DNA from 3 places in the Jonquetella sp. BV3C21 genome. Region 2 is predicted to be linked to each of the others. Evidence: riboswitches for the same ligand, from Rfam matches in the RefSeq annotation. Region 2 holds a riboswitch; each other region holds the start of a gene.

Region 1 (5,715 bases), on a different contig from region 2:
CAGCGAGTGGCGCCACAACAGCCAGATGACGCTGAAGAAGAACCCCAACTACTGGGACGCGGCGGACGTGAAGCTGGATGAGCTGCGCTTCCTGATGATCGTCGACACCAACACGGCCCTGACGGCTTTCAAGGCCGGCGACGTGGACCTGCTTTCCACCCTGCCGGCGATGATGACTCCGTCGCTGCTGGCTTCCGGCGAGGCCAAGACCCTGCCGTCGCTGGGAACGTACTTCGTCATCTTCAACACAAAACAGGAGCCGTTCAATAACCCGAAGGTCCGTCGCGCGTTCGCTCTGGCCCTCGACCGCAAGACGTTGGTCGAGAAGGTCACCCAAGGCGGTCAGCGGCCAGCTGTAGCCTTTATTTCCGACGGCATTCCCGGCGCAGACCCAAAGGGCGCCGATTTCCGCGGAGAGGATCCGACCAAGTACCTGCCCGTCTCGGCTGACGCCGACCAGGCCAAGAAGCTCCTCGCCGAGGCAGGGTACCCGGACGGAAAGGGCTTCCCGCATGTCACGTTCATGTACAACACCAACCCGCTCAACAAGAGCTTGGCCGAGGCTTTCCAAGCCATGTGGAAGAAGAACCTGGGCATCGACGTGGAGCTGCAGAACCAAGAGTGGAAAGTCTACTTGGAGACGACCCACTCTCACCACTTCCAGATGGGACGCATGGCGTGGACGCCTGACTTCAACGACCCGACTGACATGATGGAACTCTGGACGACCCAGAACTACGAGAACACCCCGGCATGGAGCAACGCCGAGTACGACAAGGCGATGAGCGCCGCCCGGGGCGAGATGAACCGGGCAAAGCGCTTCAGTCTGCTCCACGAGGCGGAAAAGGTCCTGATGGACGAGCTGCCGATTTCGCCGGTGTACTTCTACTCGATCAACTACATGCTGAAAGACTACGTCAAGGGCGTGTACCTGTCCCCGCTGGCTTGGATCCTGTTCCGGGACGCGTACGTGGTCGAACATTAACCCCCAAAGGTACTTGCACAAAAAGCAGGTGGGCTCTCGTCACGAGAACCCGCCTGCTTTTACGTTTGATGCCGTCCTTTTATCGGACCGAATGCCAGTTACTCCCCTTTCCTGCCCTCGGCACGAGACAGCCCCTCGCCGATCAGAAACGCCCAGTTTCCCGGCGCGGCGCTCGCTTCCCCGCTGTAGCGGCGCAGGACCGCGTCGCCGACATCACCCCACTCGTCCCCACGCCCGCCGTCGGCCATTTTAAAGCAGCCACGGACGAACAGCCCCTGCGGGGACGGGCTGGACGAGTCGCCGACCTGCCAAATGCCCGGGAGCCTGTCGTCGAGCGCGGCGGCAACCATACCGGTCTCGTCGAAAAACAGCTCTTTTGCCTGGACCATCAGCTCAGCGGCCCAATCGCCCCACTCGGCCAGCCCCGCTGACGCTAAATCAAAGGCAGCCAGGGCGCAGGAACAGTAATCAGCGGCCGTTCCGCTTCCAACTGGCAGACCGTCGCAGAGCCCGTGGGACAGCTCACCGTCCCAGACGGCCGACTTGAGGGCGCTCATCAGTTCCCGAGCTGAAACAACGCTCTCGGCGCCGCTGCGGCACAGGGCAGCAGCGAAAAGCGCCGACGGTGACGTCAAAGTCCAACGGCTGACCGGCGGTTCCTCGGCGGGCTTCAGCCTGTTCAGACCGTCGGCGATGGCGCGGGCCAGTTCTTCGGCTGTGAGCCCGTGGCGTTCCGCCACCTCGCCCGGGTCGGTCAGGGTAGGCACGGACCCGCCGGTCCTGCGGCCGGTCACCGGGTCGCTGTACCAGCCTTCCGCTGAGACCGACAGACCATCGCACACCGCTTCCCCTCTGTCGGCCAGAAGACTGCAGACTTGAGCTCTCTCCAGCAGGTACTTGCTCCAGCCGCCGCGGCTGTCAAAGAGCACTCGGCCGGCTCGAGGGAGCGAGCCGCGGATCAGGTTTTGTCCGCCCAGTACGGCGTTTTTCGCGACGCTGGCCCCGAGCGAGCTTTCTTGTTCCACCGCCAGAGTCAACGACGCCTGAAGGTCAAGCGGCGCGCCGAGACGAGGCGTCAGGAACTGGCGATCTAAGCTGTAGGCGTGAAAGCCGCCCCAGAACCGATCGTTGAGCCCGCCGGTCAGCAGGGCCAGCAGCGTCCTGTCGGCCAGCTTCCGAAACGCCGGATCCCGCAGGGCCAAGCGCAGCCGCCAAGGCCACGGGAACTTATGCTCCGTTCCCCAACCGCCGAACTCCTCGTCAGCGTCCTCACTCACGGCTCGGCTGACCAACTCATTCCAGTCGGCTGGCTCGGAAGAAGCCGGCAGCGGCGCTAAGGCCCGCTTCCAGTTCGCCCAGTTTGCCAGCCCGGCCGACTCGACTTCGGCCCGCTTCATCAACCAAAGCCACTTGATTCGGGGCAGGTAGTCGGCCAACTTGGCGCCCTTGCGAGGCGGCAGCCACGAGGTGGCGAAAATCGGCCGCAGTTCGGGCGTCAAAATGAGAATCAGCGGCCACCCGGGCGCGTCAAAGAGCCGGCAGAGGGCTTGACCTGCCAGAGCAAGGGCGGGATAGGCGTTCGCGTCGGCAAAGACGGGAATGAAATCTTTTGCCAGCATACCGGCAACCTCGGAGCCGGCTAGGACGTCGGCTTCGGCCCAGCTCCACGGGCTGGTCTCGTCGTGAACGAGGACGAACAGCGGGACGTTTTTAGCCCGCGCCTCGTCCAGAGCTTGGTCGTCGAAGGCCCGCCACGAGACGGCGCGGCCGAACTCTTCCGGAACTGAGCAGCCGGTCATTCCAGCCCCGCCAACAGATCCGGCAGTTCGACGACGGAAGAAAGCACGTGCCGAGCCCCGGCCTTCTGCAAATCGGCGGCCGAGTGGTTGCCAGTCGTGACGCCGATGGGCATGCACCCGGCGTTCGCCGCCGCGATCATGTCGATGTCTGTGTCGCCCACGTAGGCCGAGCTCTGGGGATCGACGCCCAAAAGCCGAAAGGCCTCCGAGATGATGGCCCCTGACGGCTTGGACGGCAGCGTCCTGATTCCCACGATCACCGAGCAGACGGCACCCACGCCGGAAGCGTTGACGACGTCGTCGGGCGACAGGCGGTTTGTGGCCACCGCCACGCCGATTCCGCGGCTCTTTAGGGTTTTGAGCGTCTCAATGACGCCCGGCAGAGGAACGACGCCTTGGTAGTGCTGGGCGGCAAAGATCTCCCGATACCGTTCGACCCAACCGTCGCCCAAACGCCCCCAGAACCCGGCCATGGCGTCTTTGAGAGAATAGCCGATCGTCGCCTTCACCTCGTCGAGCGACGGCTTTCTCAGCCCCAGTTCGTCCGCCAAGGCGCAGATGGTCGCCCAAATGCCTTGACTGCTGTCCACCAGCGTCAAATCAAAATCAAAGGCCACAGCCTCAATCACGCCAACACACCCTTTCCCAATCAAAGAAGCGGCTTCGCTTTTGGAATTATACCCCACATCTCACGTACTTTTTGTCCTCAGCATTGACAAGTTGAGGGAATCAGAGTACCTTAACACAGTAATGTTAAACGTCTTGAGGAGCGGGGAATCCGGTTTGAATCCGGAGCGGAGCCGCCACTGTGAACCTGACGACGGGATAAAAGCCACGGCAGTCACCTGCCCGGAAGGCGTCCCGCCGGTTGAAGGAAGCCAGGATACCCACCACAAGATGAGACACACGACCGCCCGCGGGATTTCGGGAGTCCGGTGACAAGCCGCTGTAAAGCGGTCAGTTACTCGTGTTCCGCGGGAAGAGCTGAGGCTCTTCCCGCTTTTTTTGGGACACGACAAATTCAAAGGGGGTTTCCTAAATGTCGTTGGTGAACGTGTTGGAGACGGTTATGTTGATCTGTTTTGGCTGCGCCTGGCCCCTGTCCATTTACAAGAGCTGGACGTCCCGAACGGTCGGCGGCAAGAGCCTGATGTTCCTCATCGTCATCCTTGTGGGTTACGCGGCTGGCATTTCCAAGTGTCTGATGGATCCGGCCGGATACAGCGTCGCCGTCTTGACCATGTACGCGGTGAACATCATCATGGTGACCATTGACCTCGTCCTGTTCTTCCGCAACCGCCGGTTCGACCAGAAACGGCTCGCCGTCGCCGAAGAGCTTTTCGACGAAACTGACAACCTTTGAGAACTTCGGAGCGTCCGCGCTCCGGTTCAACCTTTGAATTCTTCCGCTCCGGTTCCCCCCTAAGAAATCGACGCGTTCACGCATTGCGGAAGATTCATGCTCCAGCGCAGGCCGTTCCCTTCAGCAAGGAACGGCCTGCGCTTTTTCTCACGAAAAATCAGCGGCCTGCCTTGAATAGGCAGGCCGCTGATTCGTTTTTGTGGATCGTGCGTCCCGTTACTTGCCGGGCCTCCACGTCGAGCCGAACCCGACTTCCCGCAGGTAGTCGATCGGGTAGCCCAAGTTCTCTTGGCTCACGCCTTCGGTGACTTTCATGCCGCTGTGATACTGGCCGACCAGCTGCCAGCAGAGAGCCCACCACCGGCGCGACAGGTCGCTCAGACAGGTCGAGCTGTAGCCGGTAAGGAACGTCCGCGCCGACTCAACGCTCGTCTCCGCAATTTCGGCCGCCAGACGCTCTAGGCCGGGCTGAGCGTCAAAGTACGACTGCTCGAGCTTCTGCCGAGCCTCAGTGATCTCCTTAAACATCGCATCCCACCGCAGGCACGCCCAGTTGCGGGCGAACTCAAACGCCCACCACGCGCTGTTCGGGTCAAACCGGTCTCTTGCGCCCCGGGACCACTCCTCCGGCAGGGATGTGGCGCCGCAGTAAATCGGCGCGTAGACGGTCGTGTCCGTCGCCCCAAGGCCCAGCCACAGGAGGGCCTTCAGCGGCTCGGGCAGCCAAGCCCGGCACTGAGCCACGAAACTGTACGAACAGCGGAAAATCGAAATCGGTCGCTCCCAATCGAGGCCTTTCAGGTCGTCGGGCAGGGCCTTCTGCTCCACCGTCCAACGGCTCGGGTTGCCAAACGGCCCGGCGGCCGGACCTTTGGTTAGGTCGTAGGGCGTCCCTTCCATGTGGTCCCCGTAGAGCTTCATCAGGTCCTGAACCGTCAGCTTAGCATCCGGCTTGACGAAAATAGGATAGGCAACCGCGTCGTTTTGTACCGGCCAGTTGCCCGACGGGCTGAGAATGCTCATCGCTCTCCACTCCCGCCGAGCCGAGTAGGCCTTCGGGCTGTCGGCCGGCCGGGGATCAAATGTCTTCGCAAAGCTGAACGGCTCTCTGCCGTCCCACCAGCCCTTTTCTTTCGCGTAGTCGGTCAGTCCGGAAGACGTCATGACGTTGGAGCTGTCGGAGAAGTCCACCGCGCCGATCCGCGCCCGGTTCGCGCCGACGAAGTACGCGTCGTCGGGCATCCGAACGGCCACCCAGTGAGCGCCGCTTCTGCCGCTTTCCGGCGTCCAGTCTGCGCCAGGCCCGGCGATCTCAAAAATCCAGACTTCCTGTCCGTCGCCGACGATCAGCCCTTCGCCGATGTCCCGGTACCCCCACCGCTCGGCCAGCTCGCCCATGACCTTGACGGCTTCCCGGGCCGTGCTGGCCCGCTGAAGGCCCAGCGCCTGCAGGTTGGCGATGTGCATCATTCCGGCCTTGCAGACCGCGTTCTCCCGGCCCACCCACGTGTGCTCGCCGATGACGACGCCCTTTTCGTTCATGAACGGGTACCCGACGTGAAAATATC
Region 2 (5,715 bases):
GAAGGCGGACCGCTGGCGGAGCTTGAGAAAAAACTGAACGATCGGGTGGAGGGCCTCCGCGGGCAGGCCGACGAAATGGCCCACGCGGCGCTGGGCCGATGGACCGGCGAGGCGGCCAACGTGCTGTCGCTGCTCCTCAAAGAGTGGTTCGCCGAAAACGGCGTCGTCTCGTCGCCCCGACTTGACAAGCCGATCGACTTGGGCGGGGCAGGCGCCGGGGCGGGGCTCCAGTCTCTGGCCGGCAAGTTAGTTCAGCAGGCTCTGTCGCCGCTGTCAAAGTTCGGCACTCTGGCCGTCTCGGCCTTGGGCGCCCTCTTGGGCGGGACTGCCGCCGCGCTCTCGACGGCTGTCGGACCGGCCGGCTGGGCGGTCGGCGGCCTGTTGGCCCTCGGCGGGTGTCTCGCCGGACGTCCGGCCATGGAGCGGTGGATGTCGTCGCTTGACCTGCCGAAGGCCGCGGCCGGGTACCTGCTTTCTGAGGCCCGGGTGAACCGAATGATCGGCCGGCTCCGGGAGCAGGCGGCAGGAGAAATTGACCAAAAACTTTCGGACGCGTGGGCCGCCGGGCTCGACGAGTTTGAAACGCTCGTCAAGCAGGCCGTGGCGTCTGAAATCGCCGGCCTTGACGCGTTCTGCCAGCTCGGTAGGAGGGAGGAAACGACCAAGTGACGCAGGGACTTGTCCAGATTTACACCGGCGACGGCAAAGGCAAGACGACCGCCGCCCTCGGACTGGCCGTTCGGGCGCTTGGCCGAGGCTGGCCGGTGCGGATCATTCAGTTCCTCAAAGGGGTGCGGGCCGGCGAGCACGCCGCGTTCGAGCGGCTTGGCGTTCCCATATCCTTTGTCCCGTCCGACGTCCCGCCGTGGGAAGCTCGCCGGGAGGATCTGGTCGCCTCCTGTGCCAACCAGCTGGCTCAGGCTCGAAAAGCTTTGGCCGAGATGGACCGCGGGCTCGTGGTGCTCGACGAGATCATCGGCGCGTTGAACAAAGAGTACGTGACCCGCTCGGACGTCGAAGCTCTGCTGGCGGCCCGACCGTCAGGCGTCGAACTGGTGATGACCGGACGGGACGCGCCCGACTGGCTCATTGACCGGGCCGGATTGGTCACCCGAATGACGTTGGTTCGCCACCCGTTTTCTCAGGGAGTGCCGGCCCGGGAGGGCATAGAGTTCTAGCTTGACGCTCCTCTGGGGGGATGGGACAATAAAAAGAGAATTTGCAGGATAAAACGCTTCGGGAGCAGTTGGGAAGCCGGTGTAAGTCCGGCGCTGCCCCGCATCTGTGAGCGGGACGACTCCGCAGAGGCCACTGCCGAACGCTCGGCGGGAAGGCGCGGACGAGGACGACCGCCAGCCAGAAGATCGGCCCGGAGCACAGGAGCGCCACCGGCGAGGGATACGGGTGACGGCTTTCGACGCGGCAGCGCCGCGGCGAGCGGGTAGCCTGCCCGCCTGCCGCGGCGTTTTGACGTCAAACGACAGCGGAGGGAACGAACCATGGGAGACAAAGCGCTGCTGGTTGTTTTTTTCGGGACGTCTGTGCACGAGGCGCAGAGCGCCCTTCGCCGCTTCTCCGACGCGGCCAAGAAGTCGGCCGGCGAGGGTTGGAAGGCCGCGGAAGCCTGCACGTCCAACATCATTCGCCGGAAGCTGAAAAAAGAAGGCCTGTCGATTCCCACGCCGCTGGAAGCTCTGGCTCTCCTTCAGGACGAGGGATACAAGCAGGTGTTCGTTCAGCCCGGCCATGTCATTCCCGGCGCCGAGTACGACGACCTGCGAAGCGTCGTCGAGTCGCTGGGGGCGGTACGGGGCAAGTACGGCTTCAAGAAGCTGGGGCTGGGCCGCGCCCTTCTGATGAACGAAAAAGACTGTTCTGACGTCGCCGAGATTATTGGGCGCGTCTGGGAGAAGCGGCTTGCCGCTGACGAGGCATTGATCCTCATGGGACACGGCTCGTCCCACTTGGCCAACGCCCTCTACAGTCAGGTTCAGACCTGCCTGTCCCGCCTGTCGGGCCGGCTGTTCATCGGGGCGGTCGAGGGCTCGCCGACGCTGGACGACGTGCTCGCTCGGCTGAGCGAAAAAGGCTTGAAGAAAGCCGCTCTCGTCCCCTTCATGGTCTCGGCGGGCGACCACGCGCGAAACGACATGGCCGGCCCGGGCGCCAAGTCGTGGAAAAGTGTCCTGCAGGCTCAGGGAATTGAAACGCGGGCGTTCCTTGAAGGGTTCGGGGACACGGAAGAGTTCCTGAACTACTTCGGCGGCCGTGTGGCTCAGGACATCGAACGGTTTTAGGCGAACCAGCGGAGTCTCAGGAGGGAAAAGATGAATTTTTACGTGGTGGGCGTCGGCCCCGGCGACCCAGATCTGATCACGCTGGCGGCGCTTCGAACTCTTCGGGAAGCCGGGCTGATAGTCGTTCCCCTGTCCGCTCCCGGCAAGGAGAGCGAGGCCGAGCGGATCGTCCGGCGTCACCTGCCGGACGCGCCGATCCTTCAAATCGTCTTCCCGATGGTCCGGGACGAGGCCCGGCGTGACGCGGAGCTTCGAGCCCAACTGGAAACATGCCGAGGCCGCTGGAAGAGCGTCCCGTCGGTCGTTATGCCGGTCATCGGCGACTCGGCGCTGTACGCGACCGCGTTTTGGCTGGCCAAGGCGTGGTCGCAGCTGACGGACGTTCAGCTTCAGCTCGTTCCCGGCGTGTCGGCCCACTCGCTGGCTTGCTGTCTGACCGGCCAGTTTCTGGCCATGGGCGACGACGTTTTCTCGGTCATCCCCGGCACGGCGGCGGAAGAGCGGATAACCGAAGCCCTGCGGGCTTGTGACTGCGCCGCGCTGTACAAGCCCAGCGCGCTCAAAGGCCGGCTGAGGGAGATCGTGGCTTCCGCCGGGCCGTGGCGGCAGGTTATTCGGGTTGACCGAGCCGGCCTTGACGGCCAGAAAATCGTCTCCGGGCCGGAAGCCCTTGACGAGGCGTCGGAGTACCTGTCTACCCTGCTTTTGTGGCGGTAACCGCCCGAACCGGCGAGAAAGGGGGAGCGGCCGTGATTCAATTTTTGCCGCCTGACGCGATCGAGCGCCGAAGTTTTGAAATCATTCTGGAGGAAATGGGCGACCGGGCCAAGCTGATTCCAGCCGACCAGCTGCCGCTTTTTCAGCGGGTCATTCACACGTCCGCCGACTTCGACTACTTGGATAACCTGTTCGTCTCGCCCGACGCCGTCAGCTCGGGCCGAAGGGCCCTGTCGAGCGGCGCGACGGTGGTGACTGACACCAACATGGCAAAAAGCGGCATATCCTCTCACGCGATGAACCTGCTGGGCTGCAAAGTTGTCTGCCGAATGGCCGACCCGGACGTGGCGCGGGAGGCGAAAGAACGGGGAGTCACCCGGGCCGTCGTGTCCATGGAACGGGCCGCGCGCGAGACGCCGGAAGCCATTTTTGCTATCGGCAACGCCCCGACGGCGCTCGTCGAGCTGTGTCGGCTCGTTCAGGCCGGGCAGGTCCGCCCGGCGCTCCTTATCGGCGTGCCGGTCGGGTTCGTGAACGTGGTCGAGTCCAAGGAAATGGCCAAGGCTCTGGACGTGCCGCGCATCATTGCCATGGGCCGCAAGGGCGGCTCCAACGTGGCGGCGGCTATCGTCAACGCTCTGGCCTACGGACTGACTCGATGAGAGCCGAGCGGGTTCTGCGCGAGGGCGTGACGACCGGAAGCTGCGCGGCGGCGGCCGCGGCGGCGGCCGCTTTTTTTATCCGGGACGGGCGGATCGTCGACTCGGTCACGGTGGACGCCCCGGCGCGGAAGTTGTCCGTCGACGTGGCGTGGGTTCGAGCCTGCCCGGGCGGCGCTGAAGCGGGCGTCGTCAAAGACGGCGGCGACGACCCGGACGTGACGAGCGGCCTGACCGTCCAGAGCCGGGTGCGTCCCCGAACGGACGGTCAGGTGACGTTCTGCGCCGGCGCTGGCGTGGGGACCGTCACAGGCCCGGGCCTGAAAGTTCAGCCGGGCCAGCCGGCCATCAACCCGGTTCCTCGGCAGATGATCGCCCAAGCGGTCCTTGAAGTGCTGCCCCGCGGCGCCGACGTTACAGTCTCGATTCCCGGCGGCGAAACGGTGGCGGGGTGCACCTACAACCCGCGGCTTGGAATCGTCGGCGGGCTTTCCGTGCTGGGGACGTCGGGCATCGTCCGCCCGATGAGCGAAGAGGCGCTGAAAGCCACCTTCAAGGCGGACTTGGACGTCAAAGCCGCCAAAGGCCGGCGGCGTTTTGTCTTCGTCTTCGGCAACATGGGCGAGGAGATGACTCAGAAGCTGCTGAAGCTCGGCCCGTCCAGCACGGTCCAGATGGGCAACGAGGTCGGGTTCATGTTGCGGGAAGCCCGCCGGCTGGAAGTGACCGGCCTCATACTGGCCGGTCACTCGGGCAAGATGATTAAGCTGTCCGCCGGGATATTCCAGACTCACAGCCGGGTTGCCGACGGGCGAATGGAAACGCTCTGCGCCCTCGCGGCGCTCGAAGGCGCGCCCTTGCCGGTATTGAACGACATCTACGCGGCCACGACGACCGAAGCGGTCCGGGAGATCCTCTGCCGGGCCGGCTTGGAGTCGGTCTGGGGCCGGGCGGCGCTGGCGGCCCAGAAAAAAGCGGCGGCGTACCTGTGGGGCGACGTGCGGATAGAGACGGCATTCCTCGACAACGACGGCCAGCTGCTCGGCGCGTCGGCGGGACTGGAAGAGCTGGCGTCAGAGATCAGGGAGGACGAGGCGGTATGGGAAAACTCTTTGTCATAGGGGCCGGGCCGGGAAACCCCGGCGGCGTTCCCCTCAGGTGCCTTGAGCTGGCCCGTTCTCTGCCGAAAGTCTACGCGTTTGACAGGCCGCGCCGTCTCCTGTCGGGCCTGCTGGGCCGGCCGGTCGAGCCGTTCGGCCCGAAACTTGACCCGTCCCTCGACGAGCTGGAATGGGCGCTGGCCGAAGGGGACGTCGGTTTGTTAGTCACAGGGGACCCGTGCCTGTTCAGCCTGCTTGACCGGCTCCGAAAACGGTTCGGCCCGGACGCGATGGAAGTTCTGCCCGCTTCCGGCGCCCTTCAAAGCCTGTTCGCCAAGCTGAAAGAGCCTTGGGAAGGGGCGGTTGTTCTGAGCGGCCACGGCCGGGATCTGACCGGCGAACGGCTGGCCGGGACTGTGAAGGCCAACCGGCTGACGGTCCTGTTCTGCGACAAAGACCACACGCCCGCGTGGGCGTGCCGTGTTCTGGAAGAGTTCGGCCTCGGCGGCGTCTCTGCCGCCGCCGGGGAGCGGCTGGACCACGACGACGAACGGATAGCTTCGGGGGCCGCGCGGGACTTGGCTGACCTGCCGTTTGGCGGCATGTCGGTCGCCCGGTTCCTCAACGGCTCGCCGTCCGGCCGCTTTTGGCCGGGGCTGAAAGACGAGAGCTTCACCCGCGGCCACGTGCCGATGACAAAGCGGTTTGTCCGGGCGCAGATTTTGTCGCTCCTCGCGCCCCAGCCGGGCGACGTGCTGTGGGATGTCGGGGCCGGAACAGGCTCGGTCTCGGTTGAGCTGGCTTTGGCAGCGCCGGAAGGGATCGTCTGGGCGGTCGAGCGCGAGCCGGAGGGGATTGAACTCATCAGGGCGAACGCCGCGGCTCTCCGCGCCTACAACGTCAAAGTCGTCGCTGGGACAGCGCCCGAGGCCTTAGAGGCCC
Region 3 (5,715 bases), on a different contig from region 2:
CGTCCCGGCTGCCGATCACCCTGCGGTCGGTGGACGCCCTTCGGGGCAAGTTCGCTTTTAAGACCGGGACGAGCTACGGCCTTCGGGACGCGTGGACGGCCGTTTGGAACGGTCGGTGGACGTTGGTCGTGTGGCTGGGAGATCCGACCGGGCGCCCTCACAGCACGCTTGTCGGGCTGTCAGCGGCGGTTCCCGCGGCCAGCCAGATTTTCCGTCATCTGCCTGAAGGGTGGCCTGTGCCTCGTCCCGAGGGGCTCGAGCGGCGGAGCGTCTGTTCCCTGTCGGGGCTACCCCCTTCGCCGGCCTGCGCGACTCGGACGTCCGACTGGTACATTCCGGCTGTCTCCCCTTCGGGGGTTTGCCAAATGCACCGATACCACGGCGGGCGGGTGGTGACCGTCTGGCCGAAGGAGCTTTCCCGCTACATGTCCGGCCGCGACAGGCCCGGTCAGATGATCGTGGCCTCTCCGTTGGACGGGGCGGACTACCTGTACTACGAGCAGGGCAGCAAGCTGGCTCTGCGGTGCGAGGGAGCGGGCCAAGTTCACTGGTTTGTCGACGGACAGTTCGTCGGCACGTCGCCTTCCGGAACTGACTCGGTGATGTGGCCGATGAAGCCGGGCAAGCACGAGGCGACGGTCATGGACGGTACGGGCAGGAAGCGATCGGTTTCTTTTACCGTTTCGTCGATCTTTTCCGAGCCGGGAGAGCTTCAGGAGCTCGTGCCGGAACCTTCCAAGCCGTAGAGAAACGGCGCTGTGCTTTATCTGCTGTAGTTCATCTGGAGAGGAGAATTGGATGTCTGTCGTTTCACCTGTTATTGCGCTGCTGTCCTTGATGTTTTTGGGGTGGTGGCTCCATGGACGCGGGATTGTGACCGAAGCGGCTGAGGTCGGAATGACCCAGCTGCTTTTTTATGCTTTCATGCCGGCGGCCCTGTTCGTCGCGGGGCTCAAGTTCCGGCCCGGACAGGTCCAGGGGCTGAGGTACACGCTGATCATTTATGGCGGGTTCCTGTTCGCGATGGCGGCGGCGGGACTGCTGGCGTGGCTTCGGGGATTTGACCGGCGGCGGGTCGGCGCGGTCTTTCTGGCCGACGTGCGGAGCAACATCATCTACGTGGCCATGCCGTTGGTCGCCCTGTGGCTGGGCGAGGACGGCGAGTCGGCCATGGCGGCTTTCGTCGCGCTGTCGACGCCGTTCTACAACATCGGCCCGCTGATGGCGGCGGAGGTCGCCCTGTCCGGCCGGTTTGACTGGCAGGGCTTGGCCGACGGGGCCAAGCGGACCGCCGTCAACCCGGTGTTCATCGCGCCGCTTTTGGCGATGGGGTTCGTCTTCACCGGCACGGCCTCGGTCATCCCTGAATGGCTGCTGACGGCCTTGGGAATTATGGGGCAGGGCTCGACGGCTCTGGCCCTCGTCGTCATCGGCGCGTCGCTGGACCTTCATGGTCTCCCCCGGGCGCTGAAAGGCTGCTGGCCTGACTTGGCGGTCAAGCTGGTTCTGCTGCCGCTTTTCGTCTTCGCCTGTTATCTCGTTTGGCCTCTGTCGGATAAGACGGCTATGGTGGCGACGGTCATCACCTGCGCGGCCAGCCCAGCGTTCAACTGTTACATCATCGGCCGGTCGATCGGCCTCGACGCGGAGTACCTGTCGGGCCTGCTGGCATGTGGGACCGTCATCGGCGCCGGAACGGCTGCCGTTTGGATGGCTCTCGCGTCGGCTTTTTTGTAAAGAGAATTCTTGACTGGCTGAGCGGTCTGTTTTATGATGAGCAAAACGTCAAATGAACGCGTTTCGGCCCAGGGAAGCCGGTGAAAATCCGGCGCGGTGCCGCCACTGTGAGCTCGGGCCCCTCGGGGCCCGGCGAGTCAGACTGCTGGCCGGACGCGAGTCTTCGATGGCCCGCGGCCTACGGGTAACTTCGATGTTTCGCCGAGGGCGCTTACCCCAACGGCGGCAACAGCGACGGGCAAAGGCCCGTCGCTTTTTTAGCCAGTTTTAAAGACAGCAGGAACAGATCACAAAGGAGGAATGGGAGAATGTTTGGATCCAAAAAGGTTTTGCTTTCCCTGGGAGCTGCAGCTGCGGCTCTCGCGATGGCGGCGTCAGGGGCCGGCGCTCAGGACGTGCCGACCGTCTCCGGCGAGGTGGACGGGGTCAAGTACACCTGCAAATTCGAGCAGGCGCCCAAGCGGGCGGTCAGCCTGTCCCACTTCACCACTGAGATGATGCTGGCTCTGGGGCTCGAGCCGTCGATGGTCGGCACCGCGTTCCTCGAGGAGCCGATTTATCCGCCCGTTGCCGAGGCGTACAAGAAGGTCCCCGTGCTGTCCGACACTTGGCCGTCGATGGAAGTCTTCATGGCCACTTCGCCGGACTTCGCCACCGGCTGGGCTACCGCCTTCTCCAAGAAGGGGCTGGAAGCTCAGGCGCTGCTCGATCGGAACGTGAAGATTTTCATTCCCCGTTCGACCGTGGACTTTGACGCCAACCTGGACACGCTGTTTGACGATTTCATGACCTTCGGGCGCATCTTCCGGGTTGAAGACCGGGCGAAGGCGTACGTGGAAAAGCAGAAGGAGCAGCTGGCGGCGATTCAGAAGCGCATTGCCGGCAAGCCCGCGAAGAAGATTTTCATCTACGATTCGGGCAGCGACGACGCGTTCACCGTGTATGAGGGTTTCACCACCAACCTGTTCCGCCTGATCGGCGCCGAGAACATTTTGGCCGGCAAGGGCGTGAAGAAGACGTGGGGCAAGTGCAGCTGGGAAGAAGTCGTGGCCGGAAACCCGGACGTGATCGTGGTCATCGGCTACAGCAAGAGCGTTCGCTTCCAGGAGACCGACGCGCCCACGAAGATCGAGTGGCTTAAGAACTTCGCGCCCCTCAAGGACGTGACGGCCATCAAGAACAACGCGTTCGCACAGGTGAGCTTGGCTGATATCTGCCCGGGCATCCGGAACATCGACGCTCTGGAGCGGCTGAGCAAGGCTGTGTATGGCGACTAGAACTGACAGGAGGGCAAAAGCGGGCACGCTTTTGCCCTTTCTTTTGGTCTTCTTGGTCGTCTCGGTGCTGCTGTCGCTCGGCATCGGCGCGGTTCACGTCCCGCTGTCCCAGACGGCGGCCGTCCTCGTCTCGCACCTGTGGGGCGGCCCGGGCGGAGGGCCAGCGGCCGAGGCGATCGTCTGGGGGCTGCGCCTTCCCCGGGTGCTTCTTGCCGCCTCTGGAGGGGCGGTCTTGGCTCTGGCCGGCGTCTTGATGCAGACTTTGACTCGCAACCCGGTAGCCGAACCGTACGTGCTGGGCCTTTCCAGCGGGGCGTCGGCCGGCGCGGTGTGGATCATCATCTTCGGCGGGCTGCCGTGGGCCGGCGGGTGGGCCGTCCAGCTGGGCGCCTTCGCCGGCGCCGTGCTCTCGCTGGCCGTCGTGCTGTCGCTGGCGGGAAAAAGGCCGTCAGCCCTGCGGCTGGTGCTTTTAGGGCTGGGCGTCGGGGCGTTTTTCTCAGCCTTAACGGCGTTCACGCTCTGCGAGGCCCACAACGACTCGGAGCTGCGCAGCGCGATGTTCTGGATGCTGGGCAGCTTTTCGACCGCCCGGCTGGCCGATCTGCCGCCGGTGCTGTTGGCGCTGGCCGCTGGCGTGGTCGGGACCTTGGCCGCTCACAAAGAGTTGGACGGTCTGTTGCTGGGCGACGGACCTGCCGCGTCGCTGGGCATTCCCGTTCGGCCGGTTCGGATCGGCGCGGCCCTGACGTCCGCTCTGGTGGTGGCGCTGTTGGTGTCTAAAACCGGCGTGGTTGGGTTTGTCGGGCTACTCGCGCCGCACTTGGCCCGCCGTCTCGTCGGGCCGGGGCACAAGGGGCTGACGGCCGTGGCCCTGCCCTTGGGCGCGATTATCCTCGTCTGGGGGGACACGCTCGCCCGCACGGTGTACGCGCCTCAGGAACTGCCGGTCGGGGTCCTCACGTCTCTGGTCGGCGCGCCGTTGTTCGTGTGGCTCGTCCAGAAAGACTATTCGTTCGGAGGCCAGTCGTGATAGAGATTAAAGATCTGAGCTGCCAGCTTGGGGACCGGTACGTGCTGGATCACGTGTCCTGCTCGTTCGGCGACGGGCTGGTCACGGCGGTCATCGGCCCGAACGGTAGCGGAAAGACGACGCTCCTGCGCCACCTGACCCGAACCTATCCGTCCCAAGGCCGGATAAAAATCGACGGCGTGCCGCTGGAGACCCTGTCGTCCCGGCAGCTGGCCAGAAACTTGGCCGTGCTGGAACAGGACGCCATGCTGCTGGGAGCTGACTTTACCGCTTCCGATTTGGTGGTGATGGGCCGTTACGCCCAGCGCGGATTCGGCCGGGCGTACGAGGCGGACGACTTTGGATTCGCCGAGGCCGCGTTGGCTCGGGTGGGCCTCGAGGGGTTCGGATCCCGTCGGGTGTCCGATATGTCCGGCGGGGAGCGGCAGCGGGTCATGCTGGCCCGGGTGCTGTGTCAGGACGCCGCGGCGCTCGTCCTCGACGAGCCGATGAACCACCTTGACCCGGCTCACGCTTTGGCCGTTGCGGCGCTGCTCCGGCAGGAGAAGAAGACGACCGCGGTGGTCATTCACGACCTGAACTTGGCGTCTCTCGTCGCCGACCGGATTTTGGCACTGGAAGACGGACGAGTGCCCGGGTACGGGACGCCGGCCGAGTTGCTGACGGCCCCGTTCGTCAAGAAACTGTTCGGCGTGGACGCGGCTGTGACGCTCTTCGACGGCCGGCCGCACTTGGCCTTTCGACTTCCCGGATAACGTGGCGAATAAAAATGCCGCCGCCCTCAAAAGGGCGGCGGCGTTTTTATTTGCCGTCAGCGCGAAAGGGAACCTTCCGGCGTCAGGGACAGGAGCCGGGAGCTGTTGAGCAGGACGGCGAACGCGCCCACGTTGTGGAGCACCGCGCCGGTCAGAGGGACGACGATTCCCGCGGCCGAGAGGGCGATCATGACGAAGCTGATCGAGAACGTGAGAGCCACGTTCTGGACGATGATCCGTCTGGTGGAGCGGGCCAAGTCGAGGGCGAACGGGATGTGGTTCAGGTCGTTGTTCATCAGAGCCACGTCCGCGCTGTCCACGGCGGCGTCGCTGCCCATGGCGCCGAGCGCCAGTCCGACGTCGGCTTCGGCCAACGCCGGCACGTCGTTGACCCCGTCGCCGGCAACCAGTACTACGCCGGACCCTCGAAGCTCTCGGACGGCTTCCAGCTTGTCTTCCGGCAGGAGCCGGGAGCGGATATCGTCCATGCCGCAGGCTTTCCCCACGGCCTGAGCCGATGAGTCGTTGTCGCCGGTCAGCATGACGATCCTCTTCACGCCCAGCTGGCGCAGACGTCCCATGGCCTCCGGGGCGCTGTTCCTCACTTGGTCGCCGAAGAGCAGACAGCCCAGCAGGCGGCCGTTTTTCGCAGTCCACGACACCGGGCCGATGTTTGAGACGTCCGGCACGTCAAAGCCCTCTTCGGTCAGCCAGCCGGCGCTGCCGAAAAGGATGACGTCGCCGCCGCGCCGGGCTTCCATGCCTCGGCCGGAGTGTTCCCGCACTTCCCAGTCCGTCCACGAGCCGGCGGTTCCGGCAGCGGCGGCAACGGCCCGGGAGATGGGATGAAGCGAGTCTTTGGCGGCAACGGCTGCCGCTTCGAGCAGTTCACTTTTCGTGACGCCGGGCTGTGGCT

What was found. A riboswitch is a leader RNA that binds a small molecule or an ion and turns the genes downstream of it on or off. The one in region 2 is predicted to bind cobalamin.
Region 1: it holds a riboswitch for cobalamin, as region 2 does, so the genes downstream of both, HMPREF1249_RS02665 (hypothetical protein) here and HMPREF1249_RS00680 (sirohydrochlorin cobaltochelatase) in region 2, are expected to answer to the same signal.
Region 3: it holds a riboswitch for cobalamin, as region 2 does, so the genes downstream of both, HMPREF1249_RS07520 (ABC transporter substrate-binding protein) here and HMPREF1249_RS00680 (sirohydrochlorin cobaltochelatase) in region 2, are expected to answer to the same signal.

What each region holds. Positions count from the first base shown of each region.
Region 1 covers NZ_AWWC01000008.1:168,351-174,065, reverse strand. The annotation lists gene HMPREF1249_RS02680 (peptide ABC transporter substrate-binding protein) at 1-985, shown strand, start outside; gene HMPREF1249_RS02675 (DUF255 domain-containing protein) at 1,084-2,784, opposite strand; gene HMPREF1249_RS02670 (HAD family hydrolase) at 2,781-3,413, opposite strand; cobalamin riboswitch at 3,533-3,693, shown strand; gene HMPREF1249_RS02665 (hypothetical protein) at 3,824-4,147, shown strand; gene HMPREF1249_RS02660 (dipeptidase) at 4,364-5,715, opposite strand, start outside.
Region 2 covers NZ_AWWC01000003.1:56,374-62,088, forward strand. The annotation lists gene HMPREF1249_RS00670 (Hsp70 family protein) at 1-669, shown strand, start outside; gene HMPREF1249_RS00675 (cob(I)yrinic acid a,c-diamide adenosyltransferase) at 666-1,178, shown strand; cobalamin riboswitch at 1,208-1,387, shown strand; gene HMPREF1249_RS00680 (sirohydrochlorin cobaltochelatase) at 1,500-2,297, shown strand; gene HMPREF1249_RS00685 (precorrin-2 C(20)-methyltransferase) at 2,328-3,014, shown strand; gene HMPREF1249_RS00690 (precorrin-8X methylmutase) at 3,047-3,676, shown strand; gene cbiD (cobalt-precorrin-5B (C(1))-methyltransferase CbiD) at 3,673-4,794, shown strand; gene HMPREF1249_RS00700 (bifunctional cobalt-precorrin-7 (C(5))-methyltransferase/cobalt-precorrin-6B (C(15))-methyltransferase) at 4,773-5,715, shown strand, end outside.
Region 3 covers NZ_AWWC01000029.1:38,133-43,847, forward strand. The annotation lists gene pbpC (penicillin-binding protein 1C) at 1-746, shown strand, start outside; gene HMPREF1249_RS07515 (AEC family transporter) at 799-1,737, shown strand; adenosylcobalamin (AdoCbl) riboswitch at 1,782-1,936, shown strand; gene HMPREF1249_RS07520 (ABC transporter substrate-binding protein) at 2,046-3,014, shown strand; gene HMPREF1249_RS07525 (FecCD family ABC transporter permease) at 3,004-4,044, shown strand; gene HMPREF1249_RS07530 (ABC transporter ATP-binding protein) at 4,041-4,799, shown strand; gene HMPREF1249_RS07535 (heavy metal translocating P-type ATPase) at 4,856-5,715, opposite strand, start outside.